DNA from 2 places in the Lysinibacillus sp. IITD104 genome. Region 2 is predicted to be linked to the other one. Evidence: a T-box and tRNA genes for the amino acid it is inferred to sense, from the RefSeq annotation. Region 2 holds a T-box; the other holds one or more tRNA genes.
What was found. A T-box is a leader RNA that pairs with one kind of tRNA and senses whether it is charged. The one in region 2 lies ahead of trpS (tryptophan--tRNA ligase), so its partner is inferred to be a tRNA-Trp.
Positions count from the first base shown of each region.

Region 1: it has a tRNA-Trp gene. The T-box ahead of trpS (tryptophan--tRNA ligase) is inferred to sense a tRNA for this amino acid. The anticodon was not compared.

Region 1 covers NZ_JBAHYH020000001.1:4,291,136-4,294,622, forward strand. Annotated here, with positions in the region: gene V1L66_RS21680 (nitric oxide synthase oxygenase) at 1-103, opposite strand, end outside; tRNA gene V1L66_RS21685 (tRNA-Glu) at 860-931, opposite strand; tRNA gene V1L66_RS21690 (tRNA-Asn) at 933-1,009, opposite strand; tRNA gene V1L66_RS21695 (tRNA-Ile) at 1,017-1,090, opposite strand; tRNA gene V1L66_RS21700 (tRNA-Gly) at 1,095-1,168, opposite strand; tRNA gene V1L66_RS21705 (tRNA-Phe) at 1,174-1,249, opposite strand; tRNA gene V1L66_RS21710 (tRNA-Ser) at 1,255-1,347, opposite strand; tRNA gene V1L66_RS21715 (tRNA-Ala) at 1,361-1,436, opposite strand; tRNA gene V1L66_RS21720 (tRNA-Pro) at 1,452-1,528, opposite strand; tRNA gene V1L66_RS21725 (tRNA-Arg) at 1,544-1,620, opposite strand; tRNA gene V1L66_RS21730 (tRNA-Lys) at 1,639-1,711, opposite strand; tRNA gene V1L66_RS21735 (tRNA-Gln) at 1,728-1,802, opposite strand; tRNA gene V1L66_RS21740 (tRNA-His) at 1,812-1,887, opposite strand; tRNA gene V1L66_RS21745 (tRNA-Trp) at 1,936-2,009, opposite strand; tRNA gene V1L66_RS21750 (tRNA-Tyr) at 2,014-2,097, opposite strand; tRNA gene V1L66_RS21755 (tRNA-Thr) at 2,105-2,180, opposite strand; tRNA gene V1L66_RS21760 (tRNA-Asp) at 2,189-2,264, opposite strand; tRNA gene V1L66_RS21765 (tRNA-Val) at 2,269-2,344, opposite strand; rRNA gene rrf (5S ribosomal RNA) at 2,356-2,471, opposite strand; gene V1L66_RS21775 (SLC13 family permease) at 2,766-3,487, opposite strand, start outside.
Region 2 covers NZ_JBAHYH020000001.1:3,763,675-3,767,161, reverse strand. Annotated here, with positions in the region: gene fabF (beta-ketoacyl-ACP synthase II) at 1-703, shown strand, start outside; gene V1L66_RS19120 (hypothetical protein) at 810-1,031, shown strand; gene trpS (tryptophan--tRNA ligase) at 1,034-2,023, opposite strand; T-box leader at 2,140-2,361, opposite strand; gene spxA (transcriptional regulator SpxA) at 2,853-3,248, shown strand.

The sequences.
Region 1 (3,487 bases), 530 kb from region 2:
CTGCATCCTTAACTGCCTGTAATCTATTCTTTAACCAAAGTTCCGATTCATTTTGTTCTGTCTGGTATAGACTTAAAAACTGCTGTATCTCCTGTATTTTCATATCGATTCCTCCACTTATCCTCATATTAGAGGAACAAAACAACAAGCACCATGAAAATAGTAATTGAAAAAACATACATATTTTATATATGAAATAGTTTGTTCAAATTTACTCTATAGACTCTCTTTCGTAAGAGAATGTAAGGGAGAGAGATCCTAATTATTATAAAAAGACTACATTAATCATGTAACCTTCATAGTGTTGCAGCAAAGCAATCAATAGAATTTTGTGAAAGATAAAAGTCTTTTCATTTTAGGCTACTTACATGCTGCTGACGCTTTACTTTCGCGCTGGGGCTAGTCTCTGTCTGACTAACCCCGGCAATAAGTAGTCTTCCTCATTTATCCACACAAATAAATTGTAGGTATTCACTTATGGATGGCTGTTGTAACTCATTCCCTTCTCCACATTGAAGATAAGAGCTTATCCTCTCTGAGAATATAGATAATGGGCTTTTTGATCGCTATGCTACTATGAAAAAAGGAAAGACACTTTACAGAATGGTTGATTGGAGAGGAGCCAGCGTCACTCCGAGGGGGATTTAGCGTCACAGATGTACCCTGGAGCGAACGTAAGTGAGTGAAGCGGCTCATCGGACGCCGCCTGGAAAGGAAGCTGGCAGAACGGAAATCTACCTCTACCTTGCTAAAAGGTCTTTTTCTGCTAGTGATCTTTTTTCAACAACATGAAAAAGGAGAATATACTTAAAGGAGAATAGAAAAAAGCATGTAACACACATCTGTGCTACATGCTTGATGACCCGTACGGGATTCGAACCCGTGTTACCGCCGTGAAAGGGCGGTGTCTTAACCACTTGACCAACGGGCCGTGGCTCCGAAGGCAGGACTCGAACCTGCGACAACCTGATTAACAGTCAGGTGCTACTACCAACTGAGCTACTTCGGAATAATGATGGGCCTAAATGGACTCGAACCATCGACCTCACGCTTATCAGGCGTGCGCTCTAACCAGCTGAGCTATAGGCCCATTTTGGAGCGGGTGATGAGAATCGAACTCACGACATCAGCTTGGAAGGCTGAGGTTTTACCATTAAACTACACCCGCAATAATGGTGGGTCAGGACGGAATCGAACCGCCGACACTTAGAGCTTCAATCTAATGCTCTACCAACTGAGCTACTGACCCGAAAATGGAGGAGGTAGAGGGATTCGAACCCCCGCGCGGTGTTACCCGCCTGTCGGTTTTCAAGACCGATCCCTTCAGCCAGACTTGGGTATACCTCCAAAAATATTAAAATGGTGGAGCCTAGCGGGATCGAACCGCTGACCTCCTGCGTGCAAGGCAGGCGCTCTCCCAGCTGAGCTAAGGCCCCATTTATCATGAAAGATGGTCGGAATGACAGGATTCGAACCTACGACCCCTTGGTCCCAAACCAAGTGCTCTACCAAGCTGAGCTACATTCCGTAAACATGAATTTATTGGCGCGCCCGACAGGAGTCGAACCCATAACCTTCTGATCCGTAGTCAGACGCTCTATCCAATTGAGCTACGGGCGCATATTAATTAAAAAATGATGAGCCATGAAGGACTCGAACCTTCGACCCTCTGATTAAAAGTCAGATGCTCTACCAACTGAGCTAATGGCTCATAAAAAAAGAAAAAATGGCTGGGGTACTAGGATTCGAACCTAGGCATGACGGAATCAAAATCCGTTGCCTTACCGCTTGGCTATACCCCAATGTTAAAATGGGGCGACTGATGGGAATCGAACCCACGAATGTCGGAACCACAATCCGATGCGTTAACCACTTCGCCACAATCGCCACTATATAAATTTATAATAGCTGTATATGAACGAGTACCTCAATACCTGGCAGGGGCAGTAGGAATCGAACCCACACCAAAGGTTTTGGAGACCTCTATTCTACCGTTGAACTATGCCCCTAAAATGGTGGAGGGGGACGGATTCGAACCGCCGAACCCTAAGGAGCGGATTTACAGTCCGCCGCGTTTAGCCACTTCGCTACCCCTCCAAGGGAATGGTGCCGGCGATAGGAGTCGAACCCACGACCTACTGATTACAAGTCAGTTGCTCTACCAACTGAGCTACACCGGCAATAATAATGGCGGTCCCGACCGGGATCGAACCGGCGATCTCCTGCGTGACAGGCAGGCATGTTAACCGCTACACCACGGGACCAAAATGGTGGAGGATGACGGGCTCGAACCGCCGACCCCCTGCTTGTAAGGCAGGTGCTCTCCCAGCTGAGCTAATCCTCCACAAAAAATAAGCGAAGCGACGTCCTACTCTCACAGGGGGAAGCCCCCAACTACCATCGGCGCTAAAGAGCTTAACTTCCGTGTTCGGTATGGGAACGGGTGTGACCTCTTTGCCATCATCACTTCACTTATTCAGCTGAAAGACTTATTCTTTCAAAACTAGTTTTGCTTTGTTTTAGCGTGTCACCCTGGCGACTTGTATAATACTACACCCTTATTTTTAAAAGGTCAACACTTTTTAATAAAAAACTTTATTTTTTTTATTATCAACGGAAAACTTCCTATATTAATAACTATAAAAACTAATCACAAGCTAGTTCAATGTTAGACCATGAACTAGAAAATAATTTTATCATAATTTCCTACAAAAAAATAATAGATCTTTAAAAAAACAAAAAAACTCGGTAGAGAAACCGAGTTTTTAAAATGGGAAAAAGAACGGGATGGCTATCATCATCACAATAAACATAATAATTTGTAACGGTATCCCTATTCTTACAAAATCCATAAATTTATAGCCCCCTGCCGTCATTACCAGTGCATTCGTGGGGGAAGCAATTGGCGTAGCAAACGCCATACTTGCTGCGACTGCGACTGCAATCATAAATGTTGTGGGACTAACCTCAATGGCAATGGCAGCACTCATGGCAATGGGGGCAAACAATACTGCCGTTGCCGTATTACTAATGAATTGACCAAAAATGGCTGTCAAAATGTAAATCCCTATGAGTACACCATATGGTCCGAAACCACCTAAAGCATTAATAATACCATCAGATAAAATGGTCATGCCTCCTGTTTTTTCTAACGCTGTCGCCATTGGTAACATAGCAGCCACTAACACAATACTTTCAAAATTCATATTGCTATAGGCATCTTCCATGTTTCTCAAGCAACCTGTTAAAATCATCAGTACGGCACCAATCATCACAGAGATTACAGCAGGAAAAATTTCAAATGCCATCAAAATAATCATGAATAACATAATAATCCCCGCAATTCCAGCTTTGCCTGTAGCCGCTGCCACACTTGCGTGTTCTTTCGGCTGGCCTACAACCACGACATCCTGTGTTTCTCTTGCTAACAAAAGAATTTCATCCCATGCTCCCTGTACTAATATTGCGTCTCCAAATTTTAATTTGT
Region 2 (3,487 bases):
TGGAGATGCTGATGTTATGATTTCTGGTGGTGCTGAATCACCAATCGTAACAATGGCGGTTGCAGGTTTTTGTGCCAATACAGCACTATCATTAAATCAAGATCCACAAGCTGCATGTCGCCCATTCGATAAAAACCGAGATGGCTTTATTATCGGAGAAGGAGCGGGTATTGTCATTTTAGAAGAATATGAACATGCAAAAGCTCGTGGTGCCAAAATCTATGCTGAAGTTTTAGGTTATGGTGCAACTGGGGATGCGCATCACATTACGGCTCCAGCTCCAGAGGGTGAAGGTGCAGCACGTGCGATGACGCAAGCATTAACAGATGGTGGCGTAGAGCCATCACAAGTTGATTATATTAATGCCCATGGTACAAGTACGCCATATAACGATTTATTCGAAACACAAGCTGTGAAAACTGCTTTTGGTGATCATGCGTATAACCTTGCAATGAGCTCAACAAAATCTATGACGGGTCACTTATTAGGAGCAGCAGGTGGTGTGGAAGCTATTTTCACAGCATTAGCCCTTAAAGAAGGGATTTTACCACCTACAATCAATTTAAAAGATCCTGATCCTGAATGTGATTTAGATTATGTTCCAAACGAAGCAAGAGAAGCAAATATTCAATATGCAATGAGTAATTCTCTTGGTTTTGGTGGTCATAATGCAAGTCTCCTATTCAAAAAATATGAAGCATAATAGATAAACATAAAAAAACGTCAGCCAAATTTAAATGGCTGACGTCTTTTTTTATAGTTTTGTGAATAAATGATAAGTAAGAAGAAATAGAAAGGATGCCATTACTATGTTTCGTCTCTTTTTATTTTTAGTAAGTTATGGCTTAATGATCCTCTCTGTAGGGAATCTCATATTGTATTTAAATTACCGCACACTAGGTTATTCATGGAAGGTTGTTTTCAAATTTATTTTTCAAACAACAGAATTTTATATGGCGGTAGGAGCCTGTATCATCATCTGCGCAGTTGTGCTTGATTTGGGCTTTGATCGATCCTCAGACAAGCCGTAAGTTTAGCTACGTGCGCGACCAAGACCCATAGCATCTTCCATACGTTTTAATGTAGTACTAGCAATCGCATTCGCCTTTTCAGCACCTTCATCTAGAATGACATCTAATTCTGATGATTCTACTAGATGATAGAATTTCTCTTGAATAGGTGTTAGGTGTTCAATTACTGCTGTTGCTACACCCTGCTTGAATCCACCATAACCAATTCCCTCATATTTTTTGACTAAATCTTCAACGGCTACCCCTGAAATAGCTGATTCGATTGTCAATAAATTTGAAACACCTGGTTTATTTTCCACATCAAATGCAACGATGCCGTCAGAGTCAGTTACAGCTGATTTAATTTTTTTCTCAATGTCTTTCGCAGTATCTAATAAGCGAATTGTCGCTTTCGTATTTGGATCTGATTTACTCATTTTCTTTGTTGGCTCTTGTAAGGATTTAATGCGTGCACCTGCTTTTGGTAATTGAATTTCTGGAATCGTTAAAACATCGCCAAAGCGTTTGTTAAAGCGTTCTGCAAGGTCACGAGTTAGCTCAATATGCTGCTTCTGATCATCGCCGACAGGGACAATATTTGTGTTATAAAGTAGAATGTCTGCAGCCATTAGCGGTGGATATGTTAAAAGAGCAGCAGATACGCTTTCCTTACCATGTGATTTATCTTTGAATTGTGTCATACGTTCTAGCTCACCGATAGACGCAACACATTGTAACATCCATCCTGCCTGAGCATGCGCTGGCACCTCTGATTGAATAAATAATGTCGATTTTTTAGGGTCAATGCCAGTAGCAATGTAGGTAGCAGCAAGCTTACGAATACTTTCTCGTAATTCTTTAGGATCTTGTGCAACAGTGATGGCATGTTGATCAACGATACAATAAATAGCGTTTCCTTCATCTTGTAGTGCCGGGAACTGCTTGAATGCTCCTAAATAGTTCCCTAATGTTACGATACCTGTAGGCTGTACGCCAGAAAAAATAGTTGTCATTAAAAAATTCCTCCTCGAATTCAATTGCTGTAACTTGTGTCACAGCGTTGTCTTCACCTTTCAACTTGGTGATGAAGACAAAAAAACATCATGCGTCCTCATTAGATTTTTTCTAATGAAGGGACGAATGATGTTTGAATCCGCGGTACCACCCAGCTTGCCTAAAAAGGCCACTCAGCTTCGTAACGTGAAGGGACGAGCTTTGCTAATAGCTTCAAGTAGCGTTCACAAAGCTAACTCGGAAGTCCATTCCACATGCATCCACGATCTGTTTGCAGCAACCACAGACTCTCTATACGTGAATTAGCATATGTACTACTCTTCGTCAGCGTTTTTCTCAATTTAAATTGTTCAAATTGATTTGATTGCAAAAAATTATATTATAAAGATTCCTTTGTGTAAAGTCAGACTTTTGACGGTGTTTTTTTTCGAGAAAAAATTATATGCTTTTTTTGTTATGTAATTTTGTTATAAATTTATATTTTTTTATTAAAAAATTATTGAGGTGTACACGTCGGAATGACAATTTTCTCGTTTATTTTTCTTAAATGAGAACAACTAAGATAGATGTTTGGATGTTTAAAATGCTCTAAAAGTGGGAATGGTAGTAGTAGCACATAAGCTTGAAGAAAATACACTACATTAAAAAGCTGTATAAATAGACAGAATATTTAGGGATAGGTTCAGACTTTTTTTATTGGAACTATATTCAAATACAGCAGAGTACTGTATAATGGTACTGTGTATTTTACATTACATTAATTCTAATTTAACACACTGGTTCTGGTTTATAGATAATGATTTTGAAATGAAAGGATGTGTCAGAATGATCGTAACCCTATTTACATCACCAAGTTGTACCTCTTGTCGTAAAGCGAAAGCTTGGTTAGAGGAGCACGAAATTCCATATACAGAACGTAATATATTTTCTGAACCACTCAGCATTAGTGAAATAAAAAAAATTTTACGTATGACAGAAGACGGAACAGATGAAATTATTTCTACTCGTTCGAAAATATTCCAAAAATTAAATGTGGACGTTGAAAGTTTACCATTACAGCGTTTATATGAATTAATTCAGGAATATCCTGGATTATTACGTAGACCAATCATTTTAGATGAAAAACGTCTGCAGGTTGGCTACAATGAAGATGAAATTCGTCGTTTCTTACCTCGAAAAGTTCGAGCATATCAATTACAAGAAGCGCAACGAATGGTGAATTAAACCTTTCTTTTCTGAATAATATATGTAATAGATGTTACAAATGTGGAATACATGTTGTGACATCTTTTTTTTATGTTTTACTTCTGTAAAACCTTCTATATGAAGTATAATAATTAATAGGGAAAAGTCATATATTTCCGTAAAAGTATGTTAAACTTGATTTAAGTTAAATAGTTTACTACAATTTCAATAATTCAAATATCTTCTGTGAAACGGTGTATATCCTTTTCATTTTATGA